DNA from 4 places in the Streptomyces sp. CC224B genome. Region 1 is predicted to be linked to each of the others. Evidence: riboswitches for the same ligand, from Rfam matches in the RefSeq annotation. Region 1 holds a riboswitch; each other region holds the start of a gene.
What was found. Region 1 has a riboswitch for cobalamin ahead of metE (5-methyltetrahydropteroyltriglutamate--homocysteine S-methyltransferase). Riboswitches for the same ligand answer to the same signal wherever they lie in the genome.
Positions count from the first base shown of each region.

Region 2: another riboswitch for cobalamin. It lies ahead of QK440_RS05310 (CbtB-domain containing protein); the one in region 1 lies ahead of metE (5-methyltetrahydropteroyltriglutamate--homocysteine S-methyltransferase).
Region 3: another riboswitch for cobalamin. It lies ahead of QK440_RS32465 (ABC transporter substrate-binding protein); the one in region 1 lies ahead of metE (5-methyltetrahydropteroyltriglutamate--homocysteine S-methyltransferase).
Region 4: another riboswitch for cobalamin. It lies ahead of QK440_RS01875 (ABC transporter substrate-binding protein); the one in region 1 lies ahead of metE (5-methyltetrahydropteroyltriglutamate--homocysteine S-methyltransferase).

Region 1 covers NZ_JASCXL010000007.1:81,660-89,173, reverse strand. Annotated here, with positions in the region: gene metE (5-methyltetrahydropteroyltriglutamate--homocysteine S-methyltransferase) at 1-2,091, opposite strand, end outside; cobalamin riboswitch at 2,284-2,515, opposite strand; gene QK440_RS04865 (maleylpyruvate isomerase family mycothiol-dependent enzyme) at 2,687-3,559, opposite strand; gene QK440_RS04860 (MerR family transcriptional regulator) at 3,646-4,584, shown strand; gene ligD (non-homologous end-joining DNA ligase) at 4,780-5,757, shown strand; gene QK440_RS04850 (MMPL family transporter) at 5,776-7,514, opposite strand, start outside.
Region 2 covers NZ_JASCXL010000008.1:73,570-81,083, forward strand. Annotated here, with positions in the region: gene QK440_RS05295 (cellulose synthase catalytic subunit) at 1-300, shown strand, start outside; gene QK440_RS05300 (kelch motif-containing protein) at 297-2,234, shown strand; gene QK440_RS05305 (glycoside hydrolase family 6 protein) at 2,451-3,500, opposite strand; cobalamin riboswitch at 3,983-4,107, shown strand; gene QK440_RS05310 (CbtB-domain containing protein) at 4,140-4,367, shown strand; gene QK440_RS05315 (CbtA family protein) at 4,454-5,239, shown strand; gene QK440_RS05320 (class F sortase) at 5,350-6,033, opposite strand; gene QK440_RS05325 (hypothetical protein) at 6,036-6,584, opposite strand; gene QK440_RS05330 (HAD-IIA family hydrolase) at 6,701-7,480, opposite strand.
Region 3 covers NZ_JASCXL010000108.1:16,792-24,305, reverse strand. Annotated here, with positions in the region: gene QK440_RS32495 (nicotinate phosphoribosyltransferase) at 1-684, opposite strand, end outside; gene clpS (ATP-dependent Clp protease adapter ClpS) at 765-1,082, shown strand; gene QK440_RS32485 (DUF2017 domain-containing protein) at 1,094-1,702, shown strand; gene QK440_RS32480 (hypothetical protein) at 1,994-2,149, opposite strand; gene QK440_RS32475 (amino acid permease) at 2,148-3,644, shown strand; gene QK440_RS32470 (M67 family metallopeptidase) at 3,756-4,178, shown strand; cobalamin riboswitch at 4,164-4,296, shown strand; gene QK440_RS32465 (ABC transporter substrate-binding protein) at 4,341-5,303, shown strand; gene QK440_RS32460 (iron ABC transporter permease) at 5,303-6,469, shown strand; gene QK440_RS32455 (ABC transporter ATP-binding protein) at 6,466-7,365, shown strand.
Region 4 covers NZ_JASCXL010000002.1:163,089-170,602, reverse strand. Annotated here, with positions in the region: gene QK440_RS01890 (helix-turn-helix transcriptional regulator) at 173-712, opposite strand; gene QK440_RS01885 (ABC transporter ATP-binding protein) at 851-1,663, opposite strand; gene QK440_RS01880 (iron chelate uptake ABC transporter family permease subunit) at 1,681-2,691, opposite strand; gene QK440_RS01875 (ABC transporter substrate-binding protein) at 2,922-3,929, opposite strand; cobalamin riboswitch at 4,090-4,277, opposite strand; gene QK440_RS01870 (VOC family protein) at 4,291-4,773, opposite strand; gene QK440_RS01865 (helix-turn-helix domain-containing protein) at 4,779-5,651, opposite strand; gene QK440_RS01860 (hypothetical protein) at 5,986-6,351, opposite strand; gene QK440_RS01855 (arsenate reductase family protein) at 6,512-6,880, shown strand; gene QK440_RS01850 (hypothetical protein) at 7,220-7,514, shown strand, end outside.

The DNA.
Region 1 (7,514 bases):
GTAGCCGTGCGCGGCCAGTTCGCGGGCGACCTGCATGTGGGAGCGGGCCGCCTCCAGGCTGATGACGTCGGCGTCCAGGTCGTCGATGGCCCGTACGACATCGCCGAACTCGGCGTAGCACATGTGGGTGTGGATCTGGGTGGCGTCGCGGACGCCGCCGGTGGTCAGGCGGAACGCCTCGGTGGCCCAGGCCAGGTAGGCGGGCCGGTCGGCGGAGCGCAGCGGCAGCGTCTCGCGCAGCGCGGGCTCGTCGACCTGGATGACCGACGTGCCGGCGGCTTCGAGGTCGCGCACCTCGTCGCGCAGCGCGAGCGCGACCTGGCGGGCGGTCTCCGCGCGGGGCTGGTCGTCGCGGACGAAGGACCAGGCGAGCATGGTGACGGGCCCGGTGAGCATGCCCTTGACCGGCCGGTCGGTGAGGGAGGCGGCGTAGGAGGTCCAGCGCACGGTCATCGGCCCGGGCCGGGAGACGTCTCCGGCGAGGACGGGCGGCCGCACGTAGCGGGTGCCGTACGACTGGACCCAGCCGTGCTGGGTGGCGAGGTAGCCGGTGAGCTGTTCGGCGAAGTACTGGACCATGTCGTTGCGTTCGGGCTCGCCGTGCACCAGGACGTCGAGCCCTGTCTTCTCCTGGAAGCCGATCACGTCCCGGATCTCGGTCCTGATGCGTTCCTCGTAGGCGGCGGCGTCGACGCGTCCGGCGCGCAGGTCGGCGCGGGCGGCGCGCAGGCCCGCGGTCTGCGGGAAGGAGCCGATCGTGGTGGTGGGAAGGAGCGGCAGGTCCAGGTGCGCGCGCTGGGCGCGGGCCCGCTGCGCGTACGGCGCCGGGCGGCGGCTGTCCGCGGCGGTGACGGCGGCGGTGCGGGCGCGCACCGCCGGGTCACGGGTGATCGGGGAGGCGGCGCGGGAGGCGAGGTCGGCGCGGTTGGCGGCGAGTTCGGCGGCGATGGTGTCGGGGCCCTGGGCGAGGCCGCGGGCGAGGGTGGCGACCTCGATGGCCTTCTGCCGGGCGAAGGCGAGCCAGCGCAGGATCTGCGGATCGATGTCGCGCTCGGGGGCGGTGTCCAGCGGCACGTGCAGCAGCGAGCAGGACGCGGCCACGTCGACCCGGCCGGCGAGGCCGAGCAGGGTGCCGAGCGTGCTCAGTGAGCGCCCCAGGTCGTCGATCCAGACGTTGCGGCCGTCGACGACGCCCGCGACGAGGCGCTTGCCCGGCAGCCCGCCGACGGCGGCGAGTCCGTCGAGGTTCGCGGCGGCGGCCCCGGTGAAGTCGAGCGCGAGACCGTCGACCGGTGCCTCGGCGAGCACGGGCAGGGCCTCGCCGAGCCGGTCGAAGTAGGAGGCGACGAGGAGCCGGGGCCGGTCGGTGAGGGCGCCGAGGTCGCGGTAGGCGCGCGCGGCGGCGTTCAGCTCGGCCCGGCTGCGGTCCTGGACGAGGGCGGGCTCGTCGAGCTGCACCCACGCGGCGCCGGCCGCGCGCAGATCGGCGAGGACCTCCGCGTACACGGGCAGCAGCCGGTCGAGGAGGGTGAGCGGCTCGAAGCCGGGGTCGACGCCGGGGGCGGGCTTGGCGAGCAGCAGGTAGGTGACGGGCCCGACCAGGACCGGGCGGGGGGTGTGACCCAGTGCGAGGGCCTCCGTCAGCTCGGCGACCTGCTTGCCCGAGTCGGCCGTGAACACCGTGTCGGGCCCCAGCTCGGGCACCAGGTAGTGGTAGTTGGTGTCGAACCACTTGGTCATCTCCAGGGGCGCCGCGTCCTGGCTGCCGCGGGCCATCGCGAAGTACCCGTCGAGCGCGTCGGCGTCGAGGGCCGCGCGGTGGCGGGCGGGGACGGCACCGACCATGACGCTGGTGTCCAGGACGTGGTCGTAGTACGAGAAGTCGCCGGTCGGCACCTCGTGGATCCCGGCCTCGGTCAGCTGTCGCCAGTTCGCGCGGCGCAGCTCTTGCGCGGTCCGGGTCAGGGACTCGGCGGTGACCCGGCCCTTCCAGTAGCCCTCGACGGCCTTCTTCAGCTCCCGGTTCCGGCCCTGGCGGGGGTAGCCGTACACGGTGGCCCGTGCCGCCGCGGCTGCGGACTTCGCTGTCACGTGACTCTCCTTCGCGAGCGTGTCTCGTACGGTCCCGGCGGCGGGACGAGGGGACGCGCCGCGGAGCACGTGCGCGCGAACGCGCGAAGGGGTGACGGACCGGTCGGGCCACGGCACGCCGGAATGCGTGGCTGCCCGCCGGATGTGGTCGCCGACCCGCCCTCGAGGTCACCGGGATGTCCGCGCGCGAGGGTCCGCGCACGGGCAACGGGCAGGTCTTCGGACTCGGGGGCGCGTCCGACGCCTTCGACCGAAGGCGGGCGGACTCCTACTGGCCGTCGCTTCCCGGGCCCGGTCGGGCCCAGTGCGTATGACGGCGGTCGTTCCCTCTCACCGCTGCGGGGCAGTCCCGGATTCCCACCGGGTTCCCTCTTACGACGCGCCCGTCCGGCTGACGGGGCGAACCAGTTGCCCTGCCAGCCTAGTTGCCCCCGTGACGCGGGGGAACAGGCGTTCACATGGCGGACGGTTCACAGAGCGGGCGGGGCGGCAGGCTCCCCCGGGTGGCGCCGTCCCTTCGCGCCGCCGCCCCCTCGACCGCCGTACCGGTCCCGCGGGGAGCCGTCGCGCGGCGCGCCGCCGTGCCGCCCGGGCGTCACAGCGCCGTGCGGGACAGCCAGTGGTCGAGCAGCGCGCGGTCCCCCGTCACCGTCACCCGGTCGTCGTCCGGCGGCAGGCGGCGGGTGAACACCAGCAGGAGGTCCGTCACCGCGCCCGACACCACCACGTCCGCCGCGACCGGCCCGCGCTCCCACCGCGGCGCCCCGGGTTCCCTGGTGACGACCCAGCCCGCCCCGGTCCCCGGCCGGAACCCGATACGGGCTCCGTGGCCGCGCAGTCCCGCCACCTCCGGCCGGACCGCCTCGAAGCCGGGCGTGCACACCAGGTCCATGTTCTCGCTGAGCACGTCGGCCGCCAGGGCGTCGGCGACCTCGAACGGACGGTCCGTCGCGCGGGCCGCGTCGTAGTGGTGGACGCAGGTGTCGCTCACCACCCTGCGCAGCCAGAAGGACACCGGCCGGGGCCCGAAGAACGTTCGGGTCGCGGTGTCCGCGCCACTCTCCCCCACCGCACGGACCAGGTCCTCCGCGCCCTCGCGCAGCCACCGCCCCCACGCGTCCGGGGCGCCGGGGTCGGCCTGGAGCGGGTTCGGGGCGGGCAACTGCCGCCGCTCGCGCACGAGTTCGGCCGCCCACCGGTGCTCCTGGCCGACGTGCCCGACGAGGGTGCGCAGGGACCAGTCCGGGCACGTGGGCACCCGCGCGTCCGGGTCCTGCCCGGCGACCGCGTCGGCGAACGCCGTGGTCTGCTCGCGCAGGGCCGCCACGAGCTGCGCGGTGCCCAGCTCCCCCGTCTCCCCCGCCTCCCCCGTCTCCCCCGTCCACGTCGCCCGGCGGTCGGCGGGCCGGTCCGCCCCCGTCCCCGTCCCCGTCCCGTCGGTCTCGTTCACCCCGGCAGATCCGTTCATGGTGCGTGATCCCTTCGTTCCCGGTGGTCCGTCCACCTCGGCAGCCCCCGCGCCGGGGACGCCGGTACCGTAGGAACTCCAGTCCGGTGGAGGTTCAAGTGCCGCTGCTCGACGACACGTTCGGGATCGGTGAGGTGGCCCGGCTGGCCGGTCTGCCGGTGCGGACGGTGCGCTTCTACTGCGACGAGGGCCTCGTCGACGCGGTGCGCTCCGCGGGCGGGCACCGCAGGTTCGACCGGGCGGCCGTGGAGCGGCTGCGGCTGGTCCGGCGGCTGCGGGGGCTCGGGCTCGGGCTGTCCGCCGTCCGGTCCGTGCTCACCGGGGAGCGCGCGGTGGCCGAGGCGGTGGCCGCCGAGCGGGCCGCGCTCGACGCGCGCCTCGCGGAGCTGTCCTGGCGGCGGGCGTCGCTGCGCGCGGTCGAGGAGGCCGGTCCCGCCGACCGGGCCGCCCGCCTGGAGCTGCTGGCCGCGGTGGCGGACGGGCGGACCGCCCGGGACGCGCTGCTCGGCTTCTGGCGGCGGGCGCTGGGCCCCCCGGTGTCCGAGGCGCTGTTCGCCGCGGTCGTGGCCGAGGCCGTGCCGGAGCCGCCCGCCGACCCGACCCCGCGCCAGGTGGTCGCGTTCGCCGAGCTGTGCGCCCTCGCCGGGGACCGGGCGCTGACCGGTGGGCTGCTGGCCATGGCCCGCGCCGACGCCGCGCTGGTCGCCGACGAGCGCGAGCTGCTGCGCGGGCTCGGCGAGGCGTGCGCCCTGGCCGCGCCACTGGTGCGGGCGGGTGAACCGCCCCGCGCGGGCCCCGCGCTCGACCGGTTCGTGGCGGCCCACGCCGCGGTGCGCGGCGGCAGCGACACGCCGCGGTTCCGACGGGCCCTGCTGGGCCATGTGGCCGCCGACCGCGTCCCGGGGATGCGCCGCTACTGGCGCCTGGTGGCCGAGGCGGGCGGCGGCCCGGCCGCCCCCGGCGTGGCCCACCTGTGGCTGACCGACTCCCTGGAGCGCTCGCTCGACCCGGCGCGCGCCGCCTGACGTCCCGGACCGGCGCGTGGGCCCGGCCTCACGCCCCGGCCCGGGGCGTGGACCCGCCTCGCCCCTGCTCGGGCCCGCGCCGCGGCGCCCGGCGGCGTGCGGCCGGGCGGGCCCGCCAACGCCGTCGCTGACCTGTCCGGGCGACACCCGTGCCGTCCGCGTGTGGGGGCGCGGCGACCCGGCCATGGCTGGATCATGGCCGCCTTGCCGCGCATCGACCCCATGCTCGCCTCCACGGGCCCGCTCCCCCCGCCGCGGGCCGAGCACCTGTGGAGCGCGGAGACGAAGTACGACGGGCAGCGGGCGGTGGTGTACCTGGCCGGGGACGGCTCGGTGCTGCTGCGCTCGCGCTCCGGGGCCGACATCACCGCGGCCTATCCCGAGTTCGCCGGGCTCGGCGGCAGTGTGGGTGCACCGGCGGTCCTGGACGGCGAGATCGTGGTCCTCGACGAGCGCGGCAGGCCCGACTTCGCCCGCCTCCAGCCGCGCATGGGCCTCGCCGCGTCCCCGGGGCGCGCGGCGCGGCTCGCCGCCGAGGCCCCGGCCCACCTGGTCCTCTTCGACGTCATGTTCCTCGACGGCCGGCTCCTGACCGGTCTGCCCTACGCCGAACGGCGCCCGCACCTGACGCGCCTGGTGCCCCCGGGGCCCTCCTGGTCCGTGCCGTCCTCGGTGTCCGGGCGCAGCCGGGAGGCGCTGGAACTGACCCGCTCCCTCGGCCTGGAGGGCATCCTCCTCAAGCGCCTCGACTCGGTGTACGAGCCCGGGGTGCGCTCGCGCGCCTGGGTCAAGGTGCGGAACGTGCGTACCGTCGACGCGGTCGTCGGCGGCTGGCTGCCGGGCCAGGGGCGGCTGCGCGGGCTGCCGGGCGCGGTCCTGGTGGGCGAGGTCCGCGACGGGGCGCTGCGCTACATCGGCGCGGTGGGCACCGGCTGGAGCGAGCGCGAGCGCGCCCACCTGGCCGAGCTCCTCGCCGTCGCCGCCCAGGACACCTGCCCCTTCACGCCCCCGCCCCCCGCGCGCGGCACCGAGGTCCACTGGGTGCTGCCCCGCCTCGTCGCGGAGATCAGCTACTCCACCCGCACCCGGACGGGGCTGCTGCGCCAGCCGGTGTGGCACCGGCTGCGCCCGGACCTGGCCCCCGGCGACGTGGACACGGGTGAGGCGCACTGAGCCGCGGAGGCGGACGGACTAGGGCGGAGGCGGGGTGATGCGGGACGAGGGCGGGTCGGCGAGGTCGCGCGGGCCCGGCAGTCCGGCGGGCGTCGCCGCCCGGTGTTCCTGCGGCGGGGCGGGGCGCAGGGCGAAGGCGGCGAGCGGGCCGGGCAGCCACCAGTTGGCGCGGCCGGCCAGCGTCATGAGGGCGGGTACGAGGACACCGCGTACGACGGTGGCGTCGACCACGGTGGCCAGGGCGAGCCCGACCCCGGCCACCTTCAGCGGGGTCACCTGGGAGGTGGCGAGGGCGCCCATGGCCGCCGCGACGGCCAGGGAGGCGGCCGTCACCAGCCGCCCCGTGCGCCACAGCCCCGCGGTGACCGCCTCGGCGGTGTCGCCGAGCACGGCGTACGCCTCGCACACCCGCGAAAGCAGGAACGTCTCGTAGTCGATGGACAGGGCGTAGGCGACGACCAGGACGAAGACGACGATGGCACCGTCGAGGTGCCCGGTGACGGTGAAGTCGCCCACCAGGCCGCGCAGATGGCCGTCCTGGAATACGTGGACCAGGCACCCCATGCAGGCGGTGAGACTGAGGCCCGCCACCGCCACCGCCTTGAGCGGGATCAGCAGGCTGCGGGTGAACAGGGCCAGGAGCACGAAGGTGACGGCGGCCGTCAGCGCGCAGGCGCCGGGCAGGGCGCCGACGAGGGCGTTCCCGGTGTCCACCGTCCGCACGGCCTCACCGGTCACCGGGGCGTGGCCGCCGGGCGCGGGCAGCGCGCGCACCGCGCGGACGAGCCGCGCGGCCGGGGCGGTGTGGGGTGCGTGGCGGGAGTCGACGGTCAGCAGGGGGCCGCCGGGGGTGGCGAAGCGCCGGCCGTGCTGCGGCGGCAGCGGAGTGTGCGCGCGGCCGCGGTAGGTGCCGGTCACGGTCCGCACCTCGGCGGCTCCGGGCAGCGCGGCGACGCGGCGGGCGTACCGGTCGAGCGCCACGGCGGGCGTGGACGGCGGCAGGCCGATGAGCACCTGCCGGGCCGGCGGGCGCGGGAAGTCCTGTGCGACGGACCGGGCGACGGCATGCGGCTCGCTGTGCGGAGGCAGGACCCGGGCGTCGCTGATGCCGAAGGCGGCGTGCGCGGCGGGCAGGACGCACAGGCCGAGCAGCCCCACGCACACGGTGAGCCAGAGGACCGGCCGGCGGCACACCGTGCGGGCCACCCACCGCCACCACAGTCCCTCCGTCGCCGTCCGGTCGGCTCCGCCCCGTCGCACCCGCAGCCGGGCGAAGACGTCGAAGCGGTCCAGGTGCGGGGCGAGGACGACGAGCAGCGCGGGCACGACGACGACGGTCGCGGCGGCCGACAGCAGCACCACGGTGATGCCCGCCCAGGCAAGCGAGCGCAACAGGCCCAGCGGGAACAGGAAGAGGGAGCACAGGGACAGGGCCACCACCGCGGCCGAGACCAGGACGGTGCGCCCCGCGGTCGCGACGGCCCGGGTGACCGCGTCGGCCACCGCGAGCCCGGCGGCGCGCTCCTCCCGGAACCGGGTGACCAGGAACAGGGCGTAGTCCACGGCCAGTCCGAAGCCCAGGGCACTGGTGATGTTCGCGGCGTAGGCGGACACCTCCGTGACGTGGGCGAGCAGGCTGAGCGCCGCCAGCGTGCCGGCCACCGCCACCGCGCCGGTCAGGAGCGGGACGACGGCCGCCACCAGGGAGCGGAAGACGAACAGCAGGACGAGGGCGGCCAGGGGCATCGCGATCAGCT
Region 2 (7,514 bases), on a different contig from region 1:
GCGTACACCTACGGCCACGCGCACCCGGCGATGGTCGTCTGGGCCACGTTCGCGCTGCTCGTCACGGCCGCGCCGATCTTCCTCTGGTGGTACGGCACGCACCGGGAGGGGGCGCAGCCGCCGCCGGCGCCCGCGGAGCCCCGGCACGCACCGGACCAGCAGGGCCTGCCGGTACGGCAGTTCACGCGCCCCGCGCCGCACGCGCCGCAGCAGAGGCCGAGCTGGACCGCGCACCCCGCGCCGCCCCCGGGCGCCGCGCACGGTGACACCATGCAGACCGCGGGGAGCCACGAGACATGACCGACCCCTCACGGCGCCGCCGGGCCCGGCGCATCGCCCTGGGCACCGCGGTGGTCCTGGTACTGGCCGGCCTGAACGGCCCCTGGCTGTGGCGCGTCGGCTCCGGGAAGTACCACGAGTACAGGATCAACCGGCCGGAGTACAAGGCGGAGAACGGCCACTGGAAGGTCGTCGAACTCCCCGAGGAGTACCGGCAGAACACCATCCACGCGTCCCTGCTGCACACCGGCAAGGTCCTGCTGGTGGCGGGCTCGGGGAACGACCAGGAGAACTTCGACGCCAAGAGGTTCGACACCCGGCTGTGGGACCCGGAGAAGAACACCGTCAAGCGGGTCCCGACGCCCACGGACCTGTTCTGCACCGGCCACACCCAGCTCGCCGACGGCAGGCTGCTCATCGCGGGCGGCACCAAGCGGTACGAGAAGCTGAAGGGGGACGTCACCAAGGCCGGCGGCCTGATGATCGTGCACAACGAGAACCCGGACAAGCCGATCACGCTGCCCGCGGGCACCCTGTTCACCGGAAGGACGAACGGCAGGACGTTCGTGTCGAAGGACCCGGTCGTCGTCGAGCGCGCGCGGAAGGTCTTCGACAGGCGGACGGGGAGGTTCCTGCGCAACGACCCGGGGCTCGGCCGCATCTACGTCGAGGCGCAGCGGAGCGGCGCGCGGTACGAGACCGGTACGCAGGACAACTACCGCGTGCGCGGCCTCACCGGCGCCGACGCCCGCAACACGTACGGCATCGCGCAGAAGCTCGCCCTCGACAAGAAGGACTTCCAGGGCATCAAGGACGCCTTCGAGTTCGACCCGGTCGCCGAGCGGTACGTCAAGGTCGACCCGATGAACGAGGCGCGCTGGTACCCGACGCTGACCACGCTCGCCGACGGCAGGGTGCTCTCCCTGTCCGGCCTGGACGAGATCGGCCAGCTCGTCCCCGGCAAGAACGAGGTGTACGACCCGAGGACCAGGAAGTGGGCGTACACCAGGAAGGTCCGCCAGTTCCCGACCTACCCGGCGGTCTTCCAGATGGCGGACGGCAGGCTCTTCTACTCCGGCTCCAACGCGGGCTACGGCCCCGACGACGTCGGCCGCGACCCCGGCGTCTGGAACCTGCGGACGAACACGTTCCGGAAGATCCCCGGCATGAGCGACCCGCACCTCCTGGAGACCTCCGCCACGGTCGAGCTGCCACCCGCCCAGGACCAGCGCTACCTGGTCGTCGGCGGGGGCGGCGTCGGCGAGTCCAGGAAGGCCTCGAAGAAGACCCGCGTCGTCGACCTGCGGGCGGCCCGCCCGCGCTTCGTGGACGGGCCCGAACTGGACAAGGGCACCCGCTACCCGCAGACGTCGATCCTGCCCGACGACTCCGTCCTGGTCTCCGGCGGCTCCGAGGACTACCGCGGCCGCGGCGGCTCCGACATCCGCGAGGCGCGCCTGTACGACCCGCGCGAGAACACCTTCGAGAAGGTCGCCGACCCGCACGTGGGCCGCAACTACCATGCGGGCTCGCTCCTGCTGCCCGACGGCCGCGTGCTGTTCTTCGGCTCCGACCCGCTGTACGGGGACGCGGCGGACTCGAAGCCGGGCCGCTTCGAGCAGCGGATGGAGATCTACACGCCGCCGTACCTGTACCGCGGCGACCGGCCCGCGCTCGGGGCGGGGCCCAGGACCCTGAAGCGGGGCGCGTCCGGCACGTTCCCCACGAAGGACGCCCCCTCCGTCAAGAGGGCCCGCCTCATCCGGCCCTCCGCCACCACCCACGTCACGGACATCGACCAGACGTCGATCGCCCTCGGCCTGAAGAAGTCCCCGACGGGCCTCACGGTCACCGTGCCGAAGAACCGCGCCCTGGTGGAGTCGGGCTGGTACATGCTCTTCGTGACCAACGAGAAGGGCGTCCCGAGCAAGGCCCGCTGGCTCCGGGTGCCCTGAGGCCAGCTCCCCCGGGGCGCACACCAACAGGCAAGGCCACCCGAGCCAGGCCCATGCGCTACCGATGCCCCGAGGCCAGTCTCCCCAGGGGCGCGAGGAACTGCGCGACCAGCCACGACGAGCCCGCAGACGCGTCTGCCGACACACCCACCAGACGCGTCTGCGGCACGTCCCCAATTGCTCGCGCAGGTCCCCGCGCCCCTGCAGGGCGCTCCCCTACAGGGCGCTCCTTCGCGCGAGCCCGAGTGCGTACTCGGGCCACCACTGCCCGGCCCGCGGCCCCCCGCGACACGTGCCGTCGGACTCCCCGGGCCGCTTGACCCAGAGGTACGCGGCGACCTGCGGGTCCCCGGTCCTGGTGGTGGGCGCCTCGCCCAGGCCCCGGCCAGGGGGGTTGCACCAGGGGTCCTTGCCCCCGCCGGTGTAGGGCCCGCGGCCGTTGCGGCTCGTGTCGACGACGAACGGCTTGCCGCCCAGCCCGGCCGACAGCCTCTTGCCGTACGCCTCGCTGGCCTCGGTGGTCTGGAAGTTGGAGACGTTCACCGCGAAGCCGTCGGCCCGCTCGGCCCCGGAGCGCCGCAGCGGCTCGTGCAGGGCGTCCGGGTGCGACCAGCCCGCGTTGCCCGCGTCCAGGTAGACCTTGGTGTTCTTCAGCGCGGTGAGCGTCTCGACGGCGCCCCGCAGGGCGGCGTAGCGCTCCTCGTGGAACTGCTCGGGGGTGCACCGGTCGACCATGTGCAGGACGGCGTCCGGCTCCAGGACGACCGTGGCGCGCCGGTCGCCGATGCCCCGGGCGACGCCGTCGATCCACGCGCGGTAGGCGTCGCCGTCGGCGGCGCCGCCCCGGGAGAACTGGCCGCAGTCGCGGTGCGGGATGTTGTAGAGGACGAGCAGCGCGTCCCGGCCGGCCTTCTCGGCGGCCTCGGTGAGGCCGCGCGCCTCCTCCTCGGGCCGGTCCGGCCCGATCCACTCGCCGACGGGCTGCTCGGCGATCTTGCGGATCTGCGCCGCCTCGTCCTTCCTGCCGTCCTTCTCGTACGCGGCGGCCTGCCGGGCCGCGCTCCCCTCGGGGTTGACCCAGAACGGGCCGGTGTCCGCGGGCCGCTGCCCCACCGGGCGGGTCGTGCGGTCCCGGTCGCCGTCCCCGTCGCCGCCGCCGTCGGACGAGCACCCCGAGAGCAGCAGCGCGGCCCCCGCGAGCACTGCCGCCACCGGCACCCCCCTGGCCGCGGCACCCCGCCCGCGACCTGCCTTGTTGCGGTACATCCACTCCCCCTCGGGTGCACGTTCCGTGGCTCAATCGTGGCACAACCCTGCGCAATCCCACGAGACCGTGACGTACCGGCCGGGGGACCATCTCCCCTTGCACACATGCCAGTTGGCGTCAAACTTGCCTAGGCCGACGCGGCCGCGCGCTCTAAAGTCGTAGGCACGGCCCAAGCCCCCGGCCGGAGGTGCGCATCCCGGTCCGCGCGCGCTGTCGCGCGCGCCGGGGCGTTGCGGGATGTGCGCGCGCCACTCCACGACCGACGGACCATCCGAAGCCTCCCCGCGCCGACGCCGGGTTTCTCCCGCAGCTCGAGCGTGCGCGACGGGAGGACCGGCCCGGTCGGCGACTCCGGGGGGAGCGGGTCGTTGACCGGGTCAGGTGGTGCCCGTCGACGGAGGGCGTACGCCCTCCGCGCGCGCCCGGCTCCGGGCGCGGCCTTTGGTTGACAGTGTCCATGACCACCTGCGACTCTCCGGGCGACAAGTCCATACGTCGAGGCGACGGTCGCCAGGAACCCGGTGTGACTCCGGGACGGTCCCGCCACTGTGACCCCACGCTCGGGCGTGGGGAAGTCAGGAACTGACCCCGTCGTCCTCCTGCCATGGGGCGTGGAAACCCCAGAAGGAGAGCCCGGTATGTCTGCTGCGCCCGCGCACACCGCTTCACACACCGACACCGCCGCGATACGGTCCGCGACCCTCGGGACCCGCGACTGGCTGCTGGCGGCGGGGGCCGTGATCCTCGCGCTGATCGCCCTGTACGCCGTCTTCATGGACAACGGTTCGCTGATCTCGGCGACCGGCGACTACCTCCACGAGTTCGCCCACGACGGCCGGCACCTCTTCGGTGCCCCCTGCCACTGATCGGGGCCGCGTCCGCCATGACCGCGTCCCCGCACCACGTTTCTTCCTCCCCGTCCCCGAACTCCCCGACCGCTCCCCGTTCCCCGATGTCCCCTGACTCCCCGGCCGCCTCCCCCGTGGCCTCCTCCCCCGTCCTGTCGCTGCTCGGCCGCGGTCTCGCGGCCGGGGGCCTGGGCGGGCTCGCCGCCGGGCTCTTCTCGCTGCTGCTCGCCGAGCCCCTGATGGACAGGGCGATCCGCGCCGAGGAGGCCCGCTCGCAGGCCCACGCCCACGACGACGCGGCCGCCGCGAACGCCGTGCAGCACCACGAGGAGCTGTTCTCGCGCTCGACCCAGCACGCGGGCCTGGTGGTCGCGCTGGTCGTCGCGGGCCTGGCGATCGGCGTGCTGTGCGCCGTCGCGTACGCGCTGGTGCACCGGCGCGACCCGCGCGCCGCGCCCTGGCCGAGAGCGCTCGCGTTCTGCGCCGCCGCGTTCCTCGCGGTCTCCCTCTTCCCGGCCCTGCGCTACCCGGCGAACCCGCCGGGCGTCGGCGACTCCGGCACCGTGGGCGACCGCCAGACGATGTGGCTGGCGGCGGTCGTGATCGGCGTGCTCGGCATGTTCCTGGTGTGGCAGGTGTACGTACGCCTCGCCGCGCGGCCGCAGCCGGTGCGGCAGCTCGCGGCGGCGGGCACGGCGGTCGCCGTCCTCGCGCTGCTGTGGACGCTGCCGGACAACCCGGACCCGGTGCCGGTCGACGCGACGCTGCTGTGGGACTTCCGGGTGCTGTCGCTCGCCTCGCACGTCGTGCTGTGGGCGGTGTTCGCGGCCGTCTTCGGCGGCCTCGGCCTGCGCGCCGTCCGCGGCGGCGCGGCCGCGCGGGAGGGCTAGCGCGCCGGGCGGCCGGGGCGCGGCGACCGGTCCGCGGTCACCGGTCACCGGGCCCCGGCCGTCCCGCCCGTCCGGACCGCCCCGGCCGCCCGCGGCCTCGCCCCGGCCTGCTACGGCCCCGCCACCCCCGTCAGGTAGGCGGAGACGACCACGTTCGCCGAGTACGTGCGGCTCGCGCGGTCGAAGCTGCCGCCGCAGGTGATGAGGCGGATCTCGGCGCGGCCCCGCTCGCGGGGGCCGTACGCCGCCCCGGCGTCGAAGTCCTCCCTGCTGAGCACCCGTACGTCGTCCACCGTGAACTCGGCGACCGACCCGTCGTCGCGCACCACCCCCACCTGCTGGCCCGGGCGGACCGCGCTGAGGTGGTAGAAGACGGCGGGCCTGCTCTCGGTGTCCACGTGCCCGACGAACAGCGCGACCCCGGCGGCCCCGGGCCGCACCCCGCCGCCGTACCAGCCGACGACTCCCGGCCGCGCGTACGACGGCGGGTCTATGGCGCCGTCCGCGTCCAGGCCGCGCGCCACCACCGGGGCCCGCACGCCGAGCGCGGGTACGTCCACGCGCAGGGGCCGGGCGGCGGGCAGCGGCTCGCGCGGGGCCGGCAGCTCGACCCCGGCGGGGCGGCCGACGGCGGCGACGTCGCCGGTGGTGGGGTCGGACAGGCCGCCGCGCACATCGGTGATCTCGTTGCCCCACAGCCACAGGCCCACCAGCAGCACGGCCCACGCCAGCCCCATGACGAGACGGCTCGTGCCGTGCGTGCCCCTGCCGCTGCCGGGCTCGGGCCCGCTCATGGTCAGTCCGAGCGGTGCCGGCGGACGCTGCGGAGGGCCACGGCGACGGCGGCGGCGCCGGCGAGCACCAGGCCGACGACCGCGTGCCGGGTGCCCGGGCCGGTCCCCTCGGCGACCGCGGCCGTGGGCTGCAGGTGCGCGGTGCCGCCGCCTCCGGCCCGTACGGGTGCCTGCGGCGTCGCCCGGTCCTGGCCGCCGCCGACCCGCACGGTGCCGACGCCCTGGTGCGGGTGCCCGTCGCAGATCACCGTGATCTCGTAGGTGCCCGTGAGCCCCGCCTTGACGCGGGTGGAGCCGGACAGCGTCTTCCCGCTGCCGCTGCCCGTCAGCTCGGCGTCCTTGGTGAACGCGCCGGACCCCGCCGACCCGGTCGTCCCCCGGCACCCCGAGACCCGCACCTCGACCTGCTCGCCCGGTACGGCGGCTTCCGGCGACACCTGCGCCCTGACCTGCGACTGGTCGTGCGCGACGGCCCCGCCCTGCACCCCCGCGAGCGCGCCCGCGAGAGCCAGGGCCCCCGCGCCACGCACGGCAAGCGAACATATACGCATGGTGAACCTCCTGTACCAGCAGATTCACGCGTAAGGCGGCATCCCGCATCTCGTGGGCAGCCGGGCGGTGCCGGGCCGGGGCGCGGTCCCGCTCACGACGCCGCAGGTCAGGAGGGTCAGATCCGGTCGACGAGGTCGGCGATCGAGTCCACGACCCTGGACGGCCGGTAGGGGTAGCGGTCGATGTCGGCGCGGGTCGTCAGGCCGGTCAGCACCAGGAACGTCTCCATACCCGCCTCCAGACCGGCGAGGACGTCCGTGTCCATCCGGTCGCCGATCATCGCGCTGGTCTCGGAGTGCGCCCCGATGGCGTTCAGCCCGGTCCGCATCATCAGGGGGTTGGGCTTGCCCGCGAAGTACGGCTGCTTGCCGGTCGCCTTGGTGATGAGGGCGGCCACGGCCCCCGTCGCGGGCAGCGGCCCCTCCGTGGACGGGCCGGTCTCGTCGGGGTTGGTGCAGATGAACCGGGCGCCGTCGTTGATGAGCCGCACGGCCTTCGTCATGGCCTCGAAGGAGTACGTCCGGGTCTCGCCGAGCACCACGTAGTCCGGCGCGTGGTCGGTGAGCACGTACCCGATGTCGTGCAGGGCGGTGGTCAGGCCCGCCTCGCCGATCACGTACGCCGTGCCGCCCGGCCGCTGGTCGTCGAGGAACCGGGCGGTGGCGAGCGCGGACGTCCAGATGTTCGCGACCGGCACCTCCAGGCCCATGCGCGTCAGCCGGGCCTGGAGGTCGCGCGCGGTGTAGATGGAGTTGTTGGTGAGCACGAGGAAGGGCCGGCCGGAGTCCCGGAGCTTCTTGATGAAGGCGTCGGCGCCCGGGATCGGCACGCCTTCGTGGATGAGCACGCCGTCCATGTCGGTGAGCCACGATTCGATGGGCTTGCGCTCTGCCATGCGGTGCACTCCTGCGGTCTGCGGTCTGCCGTGA
Region 3 (7,514 bases), on a different contig from region 1:
CACCTGCGCGCGGAAGGCGTCGCGCTCGCTGTCGTGCACCAGGGTGAAGGCGTGCGCGGAGGTGCCGACGGTCGGGATGCCGTAGCGGAAGCCCGCGGCGAGGTCCGAGGTGGTCGTGAAGCCGCCGACGTACGCCGCGCGGGACGCGGCCACGGCCGCCAGCTCGTGGGTGCGCCGGGCGCCCATCTCGATGAGCGGCCGGTCGCCGGCCGCCGACGCCATCCGGGAGGCCGCCGCCGCGATGGCCGAGTCGTGGTTGAGGATCGACAGGACCACCGTCTCGAGCAGCACGCACTCCGCGAAGCTGCCCTCCACGCGCAGGACCGGGGAGCCGGGGAAGTACGTCTCGCCCTCCGGGTAGCCCCACACGTCCCCGCTGAAACGGTACGCCGCCAGCCACTCCAGGGTCGGTTCGTCCACCACGCCGCGCTCGCGCAGGAAGGCCAGGACGCCCTCGTCGAAGCGGAAGTTCTCGACGGCGTCCAGGACCCGCCCGGTCCCGGCGACCACGCCGTAGCGGCGGCCCTCGGGCAGTCGGCGCGTGAAGACCTCGAACACCGAGCGGCGGTGCGCCGTGCCCGACTTCAGCGCGCCCTGCAGCATCGTCAACTCGTAGTGGTCCGTGAAGAGCGCGGTCGACGGCACGTCGACCGGCAGCCCCAGCTCGTGCTCCCCAGAGTTCATGGCAGGGATGCTACCCCGCATCTCGTCACTCTGACGATTTCGGGGGTCCGTTTGTGCGGTCGGGCCCCGCGGGTGGCAGCATGGGACAAGTGAGTAGCGCGGCTCCTGCAGAGATCACCCGCCCGGACGCGGACGAAGAGACCTTCGCGGTCCCCGAGCCGGACGTTCCGTGGATCACGCTCGTGCACAACGACCCGGTCAACCTCATGAGCTATGTGACGTACGTCTTCCAGACGTACTTCGGGTACTCCAAGGAAAAGGCCACCAAGCTCATGCTCGACGTCCACCACAAGGGCCGGGCCGTCGTCTCCACGGGCAGCCGCGAGGAGATGGAACGCGACGTGCAGGCGATGCACGGGTACGGACTGTGGGCCACCCTCCAGCAGGACCGGAAGTAGCGACGCGACCGATGCCAGGACACTTCGAACCGATCCCCGGGGGCGGCGCGGCCGTCGCGCTCGACGAGGTCGAGATCTCCATCATCCGCTCCCTGGCCGTCCAGCTCCTGGAGCTGATCGGCCCGGGCGAGGAGCCCGCGGGCGCCGACGGCGACCCGTTCGCCGAGCTCTTCACGCAGGGGCCGAGCGAGCCGCCCGCCGACCCGGTGCTCAAGCGGCTGCTCCCGGACGCGTACGGCGGGCCCGGCACCGAGGAGGCCTCCGCGGAGCAGGCCGCCGAACTGCGGTCGTACTCCGCGGAGTTCCGCCGCTTCACCGAGAACGACCTGCGGGCGCGCAAGCGCGACGACGCGCTCGCGGTGATCCGCTGCCTCGACGCGCTGACCGTCGCGGGCGAGGGCGGCGCCGTGCTCAAGCTGTCGGCCGACGACTCGCGGTGCTGGCTCGGCGCGCTCAACGACCTGCGGCTCGCGATCGGCACCCGCCTCGACGTGACCGACGAGGAGGACACCGACATCCTCTACCGGCTGCCGGACTCCGACCCGCGCAAGCCGATGGTGATGGCGTACCTGTGGCTGGGCGGACTCCAGGAGACGCTCGTCGAGACGCTGATGCCGTGAGCCGTGAGCCGTGAGCCGTGAGCCGTGAGCCGTGACGCGGTGGTGACTGCGGGGCTCCTCGCGGCCGCGGTCGGCGTACGGATTCGGGCAGGGGGACGTGACGGTTTCCCGACGCCCGCGTGACCTCCCGTTGAAGATCGTGGGCGTTCGCTCAACGAACGCTCAAATCCGGATAACGATCCGGTCACCGTACTGTCCGACTATGCCAACCGGTGTACCTTTTGCCTGCTTCTTCCTGTGGTGTGCGCCACACCTGGCTCATTCGATCACTGTGACGGTCGTGATAAATGTTCACGACCACTCGGTGACGCCACCCATGTCGCCGGGAACACGCCAGGGGCCGGCAGACCGCCGGCGGCACTCCATCACCATCCGGGGGATCACGACCTGGTCCGCGGCGACACCGCAGTTCGCGGCGCGGATCAGCATGGAGAAAGGCGTCACCATGACCTCAGTGCAGGTCGAAGAACACCACGACGAGCACGGCGGCAATGGTGCCGCGGCGGGCTCCGGCGCGTCCGGCGACAGCGAGGGCTACCAGCGCGGCCTGGGTGCGCGGCAGATCCAGATGATCGCCATCGGCGGTGCCATCGGCACCGGCCTCTTCCTCGGCGCGGGCAAGGCCATCCACAAGGCCGGCCCCAGTCTCATCCTCGCGTACGCCATCGCCGGCCTCGTGATCTTCTTCATCATGCGGGCCCTGGGCGAGCTGCTGATGTACCGCCCCGTCTCCGGCTCGTTCTCGGAGTACGCCCGCGAGTTCGTCGGCCCCTTCTTCGGGTTCGTGACCGGCTGGACGTACTGGCTCTTCTGGGTCGTCACCGGCATCACCGAGGTCACCGCGGCCGCCCAGTACATGCAGTACTGGACGCACGGCTCCATTCCGCAGTGGGGCTACGCGCTGATCTTCACCGTCATCCTGTACGGCGCCAACCTGATCTCCGTGAAGCTCTTCGGCGAGCTGGAGTTCTGGTTCTCCATGGTCAAGGTCACCGCCATCATCGGCATGATCCTGATCTGCGCCGGCATCCTCACCATCGGCTTCTCCGACGCCGGTGACACCGCGTCCGTGTCGCACCTGTGGGACAACGGCGGCTTCTTCCCCAACGGCATCGGCAACACGCTGATGACCCTCCAGATCGTGATGTTCGCCTTCCTCGCCGTGGAGCTGGTCGGCGTCACCGCCGGTGAGTCCAAGGACCCGGAGAAGACGCTGCCCAAGGCGATCAACACCGTCCCGTGGCGCATCGCCGTCTTCTACGTCGGCGCCCTGATCATGATCCTGTCGGTCGTGCCGTGGACGCACTTCCAGCCGGGCGTCTCCCCGTTCGTCGCGGCCTTCGAGAAGATGGGCCTCGGCATCGGCGCCGCGATCGTGAACTTCGTGGTCCTGACCGCCGCGCTCTCCTCCTGCAACTCGGGCATGTACTCCACCGGCCGCATGCTGCGCGACCTCGCGCTCAACGGCCAGGGCCCGGCGTTCTTCACCAAGCTCACCAAGAACGGCCTGCCGCTGGTCGGCACCACCTTCTCCGCCGCGCTGATGCTCGTCGGCGTGTGGATCAACTACCAGTGGCCGGGCGAGGCGTTCAACTACGTCGTCTCCTTCGCCACGATCTCCGGCATGTGGGCCTGGATCATGATCCTGGTCTCCCAGATCAACTACCGCCGCAAGGCCGACCGCGGCATCCTGCCGCAGTCCACCTTCCGCGCGCCGGGCGCCCCGTACACGAGCTGGTTCGCGCTCGCCTTCATCGCCATGGTCATCGTGATGATGGGCGTCGACAAGGACGCCCGGATCTCGCTGTACTGCGCCCCGATCTGGGCCGCCATCCTCTGTGTGGCCTACCTCGTCCTCAAGAGCCGCAACCCGGAGGGCGCCGCCTTCCGCAAGCGCGAGCACACCGCCGTGGCCGCCGACGCCGCGCCGGGCAAGGACTGACACCTCCCCAGGGGCCCGCGGGTCCCGGAGGTCCGGCATGCGGGCCGTCGCGTATCGCTCTGTGATACGCGGCGGCCCGTCCGCGTGTCCGGCCTGCTTATCCTGACCGGCATGCTGACCATCACCCAGGCCCTGCACGACCAGATCGTCGCGCACGCGCGCAAGGACCACCCCGACGAGGCGTGCGGCGTCGTCGCGGGCCCGGCGGGCACGGACCGCCCCGAGCGGTTCATCCCGATGCTGAACGCGGCCCGCTCACCCACGTTCTACGAGTTCGACTCGACCGACCTGCTCAAGCTCTACCGCGACCTCGACGACCGCGACGAGGAGCCGGTGGTCATCTACCACTCGCACACGGCCACCGAGGCCTACCCCTCCCGCACCGACATCAGCTACGCCAACGAGCCGGGCGCCCACTACGTCCTCGTCTCGACGGCCGACACGGACGGCGCCGGGCCCTTCCAGTTCCGCTCGTTCCGCATCGTGGACGGAGAGGTCACCGAGGAAGAGGTGCGGCTCGTCCAGGCATACTGAGCACGACCTTCGAGGCGGCAGGACCCAGGAAGCCGGTGTGACTCCGGCGCGGTCCCGCCACTGTGACCGGCACGCGCGTGCCGTGAGCCAGGAACTGCCCTGCCGCCTCCTCCCACTTGACGCAGGGGACGCGGAAATCCCCTGGAGGAGGACCGCACAGCCATGCGCATCCGCGTACTGCTCGCCGCCGCGGCGACCCTGCTGCCCCTGACCGCCTGCTCGCCGGGGAGCGACTCCGGCGCGGGAGACGGCAAGGCCACGGCCGCCGGGTTCCCGTACACCGTCACGAACTGCGGCGTGAAGACGACGTACCAGGCGCCCCCGAAGCGTGCCGTCACCATGAACCAGCACGTGACGGAGATCCTCCTGGCGCTGGGCCTGAAGGACCGCATCGCCGGCACCGCCTACCTCGACGACAAGATCCTTCCCGAGTACGAGAAGGCCTACAGGTCGCGCCCGGTCCTGGCCAAGGAGTACCCCTCGTACGAGAAGCTCCTCGCCGCCAACCCCGACTTCGTCTACGGCGGCTACGCGAGCTCCTTCGCGGAGAACGACGGCCGCTCCCGCGCCGCCCTCGCCAAGTCCGGCATCAACTCCCGGCTCAACATCGAGAGCTGCGCCGACAAGCCGGTCACCATGGACGACCTCTACCGGGAGATCCGCGAGACCGGCGCCACGTTCGGCGTCCGCGACCGCGCGGAGAAGTGGGTGCGCTCGGCCAGGGCGGAACTGGCCCGCGCCACGAAGAGGACCGAGGGCGGCAGGCCCCCGTCCGTCTTCGTCTACGACAGCGGCGACAAGACCGCCTTCACCGCGGGCGGCAAGGGCATCGGCAACGACATCATCGAGCGCGCGGGCGGCCGCAACGTCATGGCCGACCTCGACAAGCCCTTCGGCGACGCCTCCTGGGAGACCGTGGTCGACCGCCGTCCCGACGTGATCCTCATCTACGACTACGGCGCGACGACGGTGGCCCAGAAGAAGAAGCGCCTCCTCGACGACCCCGCCCTCAAGGACGTCCCCGCCGTGAGGAACAAGCGCTTCGCGGTGCTGCCGCTGTCGGACGTGGTGCTGGGGGTGAGAGCCCCCAAGGCGGTGGAGAAGCTGGCGGAGCAGCTTCGGTGATGCCCACGGAGAAGCCCGCTCCGGCCGGGGTTCCGCCCGTCCGGTGGTTGCGGACGAGCGCGAAGCGCGATCGGCGGGGGTCCGGGGGGTCCGGCGGCGCAGCCCCCGGTGCCGGGAAGGGGCGGGGCCGGGGAGCCCCCGGCGGCCTCGCCTACGGCACCCTCATAGCCCTGCTCGTCCTCGCCCTCGCGGCCGCGGGCACCGCCGCGCTGGCCTACGGCTCCGTGCGGATCCCGCCCGCCGAGGTGCTCGACATCCTCACGGGCCGGGCCCAGGGGCCGTCCCCGTACCGCACCATCGTCCTGGACGTCCGCCTCCCGCGCGTCCTGCTCGGGGCCGTCGTGGGCGCGGGCCTGGCCGTCGTCGGCGCCACCCTCCAGGCGCTGGTCCGCAACCCGCTGGCCGACCCGTTCCTGCTGGGCGTCTCCTCCGGTGCCTCCGCCGCCGCGGTCTCGGTGATCGTGCTGGGCGTGGGCGCGGGCCTGGCCACCACGGTGACCGTCCCGGTGGCGTCCTTCGCGGGCGCGTTCCTCGCCCTGCTCGTCGTCTACTCGCTGGCCCGCGACCCCGGCGGCGGCTTCACCACCAGCCGCCTGGTCCTCGCCGGCGTGGCCGTCTCGTACATCCTGTCCGCCCTGACCAGCCTGATCCTGGTGATGTCGGCCCGCGCCGACCACCTCAAGGAGGTCCTGTACTGGACGCTCGGCGGGCTCGGCAGCGCCCGCTGGGACATGCTCGCCGTGCCCCTGACCGTGCTGGCCGCGGGCACGGCCCTGCTCGTGGCGCTGGCCCGGCTGCTGGACCTGCTGCTCGTCGGCGAGGAGGGCGCGACCGTCCTCGGCCTGGACACGGCCCGGTTCCGCGCGGGCGCCTTCGTCCTCACCTCGCTGGTGACCGGCGTGCTCGTCGCGCACAGCGGGGCCATCGGCTTCGTCGGCCTGATGGTGCCGCACGCCGCCCGCATGCTGGTCGGCGCCGGACACCGGGCGCTGCTGCCGGTGGCCGCGCTGATGGGCGCGGTGTTCCTGGTCGTCGCCGACCTCGGGGCCCGCACCGTGGCGGCCCCGCAGGACGTGCCCGTCGGCGTCCTCACCGCCCTCACCGGCGGACCGTTCTTCCTCTGGCAACTGCGCCGGGGCCGGGCACGCGCGGAGGCGGCGGCATGACCAGAACCTGGCACCAGGGGCCGGAGGGGCCGGAGGGAACAGAGGGGCCGGAGGCGACGGAGGCGACGGAGGCGACGGGGGACGCCGCCGGTGCGGGGGCCGTCCGGGCGCTGCGCACCGAGGACCTCGGCTACACCACCCCCTTGGGCCGCCGCCTCGTCGACGGCGTCTCACTCACCGTGCGTGCCGGTGAGACGGTCGGCCTCGTCGGCCCCAACGGCAGCGGCAAGACGACCCTGCTGCGCTGCGTGTACGGCGCGCTCACGCCCACGGCGGGCCGCGTCCTGCTCGACGGGGCGGACCTCGCCGCGGCCGGGGCCAAGGCGCGGGCCCGCCGGATCGCCACCGTCCCGCAGGACGGGCAGACCGGCTTCGACCTCTCGGTCCGCCAGATCGTGGCCATGGGCCGCTCCCCGCACAAGCGCTTCTGGGAGGCCGACACGGCCGCCGACCGGGCCCTCGTCGACGAGGCCCTGGACCAGGTCGGCGCGGACGGCCTCGCGGACCGCCCCTTCGGGCAGCTCTCCGGCGGCGAACGCCAACGCGCGCTGCTCGCCCGGGCGCTGGTCCAGCAGCCGGGCGTCCTGGTCCTGGACGAGCCCACCAACCACCTGGACATCCGCTACCAACTGGAGATCCTCGGCCTCGTCCGGACCCTCGGCACGGCGAACCTGCTCGCGCTGCACGACCTGACGCTGGCCGCGTACTACTGCGACCGCCTCTACGTCCTCGACGGCGGCCGGGTGGTGGTGTCCGGGCCGCCGGGGGAGGTCCTGACCGCCGGGCTCCTCGCGGAGGTGTACGGCGTCGCCGCCGAGGTGGCCGTCCACCCCGCCACCGGCGCCCCCACGGTCACGTATCTGCCGGGGCCGCCGCAGCGGACGCCCGCGGGCTGAGCCCCGGCCGGTCCGCGTCCGGGGCCCCGCCGCCCGGGTCCGGACCGGGGCCGGGCAGGTCGGTGCGCGTCCCGTACGGGGGCCCGGCCGGGCGGCACACGTCCCGTGCGGGGGCCGGGCCGGGCGGCCCCTGTCCGGGGACCGAACCG
Region 4 (7,514 bases), on a different contig from region 1:
CCGCTACGGCCGTGCCGGCAGGCGTGCCCGCAGCGGATCACGAAGGCCGGGGGCTCGCCGGGGGTGCGTTTGCCGGGGGCGTGGACGGGGATGCCGTCGCCGGGGCAGAGGGCGCACTCGCCGAGTTGGCATTCGGGCGAGAGCGCTGCGGTCGTGGCCTCCGTCCTGGCCGTCACCGCCGGGCCCGCTTCCGGACGCAGCTCGGGCAGGAGCACGGCGGGTAGGTGTCCCTCGTCGGCAGGGCCACGCCCATGGAGTCCACGCGGCGCGTTCCCGAGTCGGATGTGATCGTGCCCTGTGGGTTCACTGCATAGACCCGCAGCGTCATGCCATTACCGGTGTCTGCTTCAGGGATGTCGCCCGGGATCGTACGCTCGCTCATGTCGACCTGCTTCCTCAGGTTGGCCGCGCCCCGGGAGGTCTCAACCGCCTCGCCGGGGTCTGCGTCCGGGATCCTCGCGTGCACCCGGCCCCGCCGAGGGTCCTCGTACGGCTGCCCTGTGAGCTGTTCCAGCCGGACCCCCAAGGCGCGGGCCGCACCCGCGGTGAGCGAGGGCGTGGCCGGCTTGTGCCCTCGCTCGACCTGGGCGATCAGCGATTTCGAGCACGGGATGCGCTGAGCCAGTTGCAGTTGCGTCAGGCCACGCGCCTTGCGCGCCTCCGCGACGCAGAGCCCGCTGCGCTGCCCCTTGTTGTCATCGGCGTAGGGCATCCTGGAACCCTTCTGGCTTCGACACTCAGAAGGTACCCCCGAAGGTCTCGGGGGAAAGGTGATCGGCCCCTGTGCAGGCGATGCCCACACGACCAGTGGGCCGCGCCCCTCATGGATGGACGTCCTGCAGCACGCCCGTCACCTTCGAACGAAGCGGACCGACGGATACCCCTCCTCGCGCGTGACGACCGCCCGCACTCCGTACACCTCCGCGATCAGCTTCTCGGTCAGGACCTCGGTCGGCGTTCCGTACGCGTGGGCCCTGCCGTTGTTCAGGATGAGGACCTCGTCGCAGAACATGGCCGCGAGGTTGAGGTCGTGGAGGGCCACCACCGTGGTCAGGGGGAGGGACGCCACCAGGTGGAGGAGGTCCAGTTGGTGGTGGATGTCCAGGTGGTTGGTGGGCTCGTCGAGGAGGAGTTCGCGGGGGGACTGGGCCAGGGCGCGGGCGATGTGGGTGCGTTGGCGTTCGCCGCCGGAGAGGGTGTGCCAGGGCTGGTCGGCGCGGGAGGTGAGGTCCGTGCGGGCCAGGGCCTCGTCCACCGCCCGCTCGTCCTCGGCCGTGGCCGGCAACCAGGCCCTGCGGTGCGGGACCCGGCCCAGGCGTACGACGTCCCGTACCGTCAGGTCGACCTGCGTGTCCGACTGCTGCTCCACCACCGCCGTGCGGCGCGCCACCTCCCGGCGGCCCAGGTCCCGCAGCGGCCGGCCGTCCAGCGTGACCACCCCGGCCGTAGACGCCAGGACGCCCGCCAAGAGGCGCAGGAGCGTGGACTTGCCCGAGCCGTTGGGGCCGAGCAGGCCCACCACCGTGCCCGGGCGGGGCGCGAGCGTGATGCCGTCCACGATCAGGCTGCCGCCCGCGGCCCGGGAGACCCGCTCCGCGCGCAGACCGGTCTCTGTGATGGCTTGCTGCCGGGTGGTCGTGGTGTCTTGGCGGGCGGGTCCCATGGCGTTCTCCCCGTTCTTCACGTTCCTCCCGTCCGGCCCGTGCTCCTCGTGCGGTACAGGACCGCGATGAACGCCGGTACGCCGATCAGGGACGTGACCACGCCCACCGGGACCTCCTGCGGGTCCAGGACCGTACGGGCCAGGGTGTCCACCCAGATCAGGAGGATCGCGCCGGTCAGGGCGGTCACGGGGAGCAGCCGTGTGTGCCGGGCGCCGACCAGCATGCGTGCCGCGTGCGGCAGGGTCAGGCCGACGAACCCGATCGCCCCGGCGGCGCTCACCAGGACCGCCGTGAGCAGGGCCGTCGTACAGAGCAGGACCAGGCGGACCCGGCCGACGCGCACGCCGAGCGACGCCGCCGCGTCCTGGCCGAACGCGAACGCGTCGAGAGTGCGGGCGTGCCCCAGGCAGACCGCCAGGGCCACGACCAGGACCGCCGCGCACACCCCGACGTCCGTCCAGCTCGCGCCGCTGAGCGAGCCGAGGAGCCAGAAGAGGATGCCGCGCGTCGTCTCCGCGTCCGCCGCCGTGAGGACGACGAAGGAGGTCAGGGCGGAGAACAGTTGCATCGCCGCCACGCCGGACAGCACCACGCGGTCCGTCGTGGCCCCCAGCGCCTGGCTGAGCAGCAGCACCAGCGCGAAGGCGCACAGCGCGCCGAGGAACGCCCCGCCGGAGACCGTCACCACTCCCCCGCCGACCCCCAGGACCACCACGGCCACCGCTCCCGTGGACGCGCCGGAGGAGACGCCGAGGACGAAGGGGTCGGCCAGCGGGTTCCGCAGCAGGGACTGGAGGACCGCCCCGCACACCGCCAGGCCCGCGCCGCACACGCCCGCGAGCAGGGTGCGCGGCATGCGCAGGTTCCAGACGATGCCGTCGCGCAGCGGCGTGAGGCGCGCCTCGCCGCCGCCGAGGTGGCCCGCCACCGCCGCCCATACGTCGGGTACGGAGATGTCGGCGGGGCCGATGGTGACGGCCACGGCCACCGACAGGAGCAGGGCGGCCAGGCCCGTCGCGCACAGCAGGCCCGTGCTCCGCCACCAGGATCTCCTCGCGCCGATCCGTGCGTCGTTCCGTGTGCCGATCCGTGCGTCGTTCCGTGCGTCGTTCCGCGTGCCGTTCCGCGCGTCCTTCCGCGTGTTCACCGCCGGGCGCCGCGTCGCTTCGTCTTCTGTGCCGGTTCCCGTGCCGATTGCTGTGCCGGTCCCCGTGTCGCTTCCCCTGGCCGCGCGCGCACCGTCCCGTGCCGTCGCGCTCACCGTGCCAGGCCGAACTTCCGCAGGCCCGCCGCCACTTGTTCGATGCCGTCGACCGTCCGGATCGTCGGGTTCAGGGCCTGCCCGCTGAGCAGCACGTAGCGCTTCTTCCTCACGGCCGTGAGGTTCTTGGTGACGGGGTGGGACTCCAGGAACTTGATCTTCTGGCGGGCGCTCTCCGCCGACTGGGCCTTGCGCGTGAGGTCGCCGATCACCAGGACGTCGGGGTCGCGGTCGGCCACCGTCTCCCAGTTGACCTGCGGCCACTCGGCGCGCGTGTCGGCGAAGGCGTTGCGGACGCCGAGGGTGCGCGTGATGATGCCGGGCGCGCCGCAGCAGCCCGCGATGTACGGGGTCTTGGAGTCCGAGAACCAGTACAGGACGGACGCCTTGGACGCCTTGACCGTACGGGCCGCCTTCGCGGTGCGGGACTTGAGGTCCGCGATCAGGCGCTCGCCGCGCTCCTCCACGTGGAAGACGCGGGCCAGGTCGCGGATCTCCTTGTGGACGGTGTCCATGGTGAGTGTCTTGGTGCGGGTGCCGTCGTCGTCGCCGCTGTTGTCCTTGCCCGCGCAGTCGGTGGGCGAGACGTAGACGGGGACGCCCAGCTCGGTGAACTTGGCGCGGTCGGCGACGCCGCCCTTGCCCACGGTGTAGAGGAACGAGGCGCTGACGAAGTCCGGCTCCTTGGAGAGGACCTTCTCCAGGGACGGGTAGCGGTCCGCGAGGCGCTCGACCTTCGCGTTGTCCTTCGCGAGGTTCGGCCGGACCGGGTCGGTCCAGGTGCCGGTGCCCGCCATGCGGTCGGCGAGGCCGAGGGAGAGGAGGATCTCGGTGGAGCCCTGGTCCAGGGAGACGGCCCGGCGGGGCGGGGCGGTCACCGTGGCCTTCTTGCCGCAGGAGGTGACCGTCACCGGATAGCCGTCGGCCCCGGCCTCGTCGTCCCGGCCGGCGGAGGAGCCGCCGCCGCACGCCGTGAGCAGGAGCAGGCCGCCCGCGGCGAGCAGCGACGCGGTGCGGCGTACGCGAGGGCGTGTCCGAAGGCCTGCCCGGAGGCTCGTGCGAGGGCTTGTCCGAGGGCGTATCCGAGGGGCGAGAGAGAGCACACGTCTTCCCGGGTCTCATGGCTCATGCGCGGAGCCTGGTCTGCGAAACCCCGCCGCCCGGCGCCCGGACGGCGGTGCCAGCAGGTCTTCGGACTCGGGTTCGTCCGGACGGGGCCGCCTTCCCGGGCGCCCGTGGGCGCCCAGTGGCCGCTGGCCCCGCCCGTCCCCCTCACCGCTGCGCGTCAGTTCCGGATTCCCACCGGATTCCCTGGCCCGGGTGCGGGCGCGACTGGCGTGCGCAAGCTATCACCCCGGGCTCTCGTCACCGCTGGTCGGGGCGGGGTTCGCCGCGGTACGTCCCGAAGGACCACTTGTTGCCCTCCGGGTCCGCTACGGCGAACTCCCGGCTGCCGTACGGCTGGTCCGCGATCTCCCGGAGCACCTTGACGCCCGCGTCGGTGAGGCGCCGGTAGAGGGCGTCCACGTGGTCCGTGACGACGTACGCGCCGAACGTGCCCGGCTCCAGGCACCACTCGGCCGCCTCAGGGTTGTGGCTGCCGAGCATGACGCCGCCGCCCTCGGGCCAGTCGAGCTGGGCGTGGGCGACGCGGCCGCCGTCCTCGTACACGGCGGTCCGCAGGAAGCCGAGCGTGCCGACGAGGAAGTCGATCAGGGCGGGGGCGTCGTGGGCCTGGAAGGTGGGCCAGACGTCGGGTGCGCGCCGGGTCGTGGGGGTGTGCGTGGTGTCGATGTTCTGACCGCTCTGCGTGAGATGCGCGTTCTGCGGTGCTTCGTCGCTGTTCATGGGTCTCAGTCTTCGCCGGTCAGGTGCCCTCCGGCTTGGATATTCCGGCACTCCTCGGCCAGCCAGGCGGTCGGGCTCACGCCCGTGTACTGCTGGAAGTCCCGTACCAGGTGGGAGTGGTCGTAGTAGCCGCAGTCGGCGGCCACGCGGGCGAGGTCCGGGGGCGCGCCCGCGACGACGGCGCGGACGACGCGGGCCTTCGCGTGCTGGAAGCGCATGAGGCGGGCGGCCTGCTTGGGGGTGACGCCGGTCTCGGCGCGGAACAGGGCCGAAAGGCGGCGCTCGCTGAGCGCGACGTGCGCGGCCAGGCCCCGCAGGGTGCCCGCGCCCCGGTGCCGGGCGAGCCACGCCCAGGCCTCGGCGACCTCCGGGCGGGCGGCGCCGCGCCGGTCGGCGTCGGCCGCGCGCCGCGCCAGGTAGGCGTCGAGGCAGGCGAACCGCGCGTCCCAGCTGTCCGCCGCGCACAGCCGCTCCCGTACGTCCGCGGCCAGGCGGCCCAGGACGTCCGTGCCGTCGATGACGAGCTGCCCGGTCAGCTCGGCGGCGGGCAGGCCGAGGAGCGCGCGGGCCGCCAGCGGGTGCAGGGCGAGCTGGATGCCCGCCTCGCGCTCGGGCCGGACGACGTACGCCGGGCTCTGGTGCAGGCCGCCGACGACGATGACGGCGCGGGCGGCGCCCGGGCCGGTGGCCTCGGCGGGGGTGCGGCCGGTGACGACCGGGCCGTCGAGGGAGAAGAGCAGCGTCAGGTACGGGGACGGCAGGCCGCGGTGCAGGGCCGGGGTCTGGCCCGAGACGCGGTAGCCCACGGCGGACACCACCAGGCCGCGCCGCCCCGGAGCGGGCGCGGCGTGGACGAACTCCTGGCCGGCGGTGTCCATGGGTTCCATTGTGGCTCCGTACCGCGCGTCGCCGCGGGGCGGCGGTCGCGGCGGGGCCTCGCCGGCCGCGGTCCCGGTCCCGTGCGTCGGTCCCGTGCGCCGGACGGGGCTCGGAGTCCCCGCCCCGTCCGGCGCACGGCTGTCGTGAGTCAGCGGTCAGAGGGTCGGTGCGTCGGTGGATCTGGGCGTCAGCGGGTCGGTGCGTCGGCGGGTCGGTGCGTCGGAGAGGCTCGGTGGATCAGCGAGACAGTGAGTCTGTGGGTCAGTGGGTCAGTGGGTCAGTGGGTCAGCGGCTCAGCGAGACTGCGGGTCAGCGGGTCAGCGGGTCAGCGGGTCAGCGGCTGTAGCGCATCAGGGCCCGCACCATGTGGCACGTCGTGTCCGACGGGGGGTGGATGCCCACCGTCTCGGCCATGGCGCGGATCCGTACGTTGTCCGCCTGGGTCGGGACGTAGACGCCCGCGTCCAGGAGGGCGATGGCCAGCCTCATGGCCTTGAGGCGGCGGTTGTGCGTGATGTACCACTCGCGGGGGCGGCCGGGCGGCAGGGGGTGCTTCGCGTGCGGCACGTACGGGACGTCGAGCAGCGGCGGCTGCACGGCGTGCCGGACGCGGGACGCGCGCGGGGCACGGGACGAGGACGTGCGGGAGCGGGCGGTCGTAGCGGGCACGGACGGGACTGCGGCAGCGGGCACAGACATCCTCCTGTCGCGGTTCGGGAACCCTCGCGGGCCCCTTCGAACATTGCTTCCATTCTACGGGCCGGCACTGACAACGGCCGGTCTCCGGAACGGCAATCTCCGCTGGCCAGAGGGGGTTTGAGGGGCACGGGGCGGGTGGGTCGCGGGTAGCGTGTGCGGCATGGAGATCTGGATCAACCCCGCCTGTTCGAAGTGCCGCAGCGCCCTGACGCTGCTCGACGCGGAGGGAGCCGACTACACGGTGCGCCGCTATCTTGAGGACGTGCCCAGCGCCGACGAGATCCGCGACGTGCTCGACCGGCTCGGCCTCGAACCCTGGGACATCACCCGCACCCAGGAGGCCGAGGCCAAGGAGCTGGACCTGAAGGACCGCACCCGCTGGCCCCGCGACGCCTCCGGGCGCGAGGCGTGGATCGAGGCGCTCGCCGCGCACCCCAGGCTCATCCAGCGGCCCCTCATCACGGCGGACGACGGCACGGCGGTGGTGGGCCGCACGGAGGAGGCGGTGCGGGACGCGCTGTCCCGCTAGGCGCGGTGGCAGGGGCCGGAGCGGCCTCCCCGCGCCCGGAGCCAGCCTTCCCCCGGCCGAGGCGGGCTTCCCTCGGCGGGGGCGGGTTTCCCTCGGCCGGTGCGGCCCCCGCGGCCGAGGCGGGCTCCCCTCGGCCGGTGCGGCCCCCGCCCGGGCCGGGCTCGGGCCAGGGCGGCGTCCCGGGCCTGAGCCCGGGCTCGAGGCGGTTTCCCGATCCTCACGGGACCGCGCGGGAACAGCGGGCGAAACGTAACCTTCCCGCACATATCGCCTTCGTACGGTGGAGCGCTCCTCCCGGGTCGGCAGTCGGCCGCCCGGGGCGAGGGAGAGGAGCGCGCCGTGCGGAGCTGGCTGTCCGAAGGCGTGTACGGCACCGTCCTCGCGAGCGCGCTGCTCGCCGCCCTGCACTCCGAGGGCGCGCCGTACACACCGCTCTACGACGCCGCCTGGGTGCTGGTCACGGCAGGCACGGCCGCGCTGGCGCACGGCTACGCCCACCACATGGCCACGCACCGGCCGGGCCGTGCCGCCCACCGCTGGCTCCACCTGGCCTGGACCCTCGCCGACGAGTGGCCGGTGGTGATCGCCTGCTGGCCCACCGTGGCGCTGCTGGTGGCCGCCGGGTGCGCGGGCT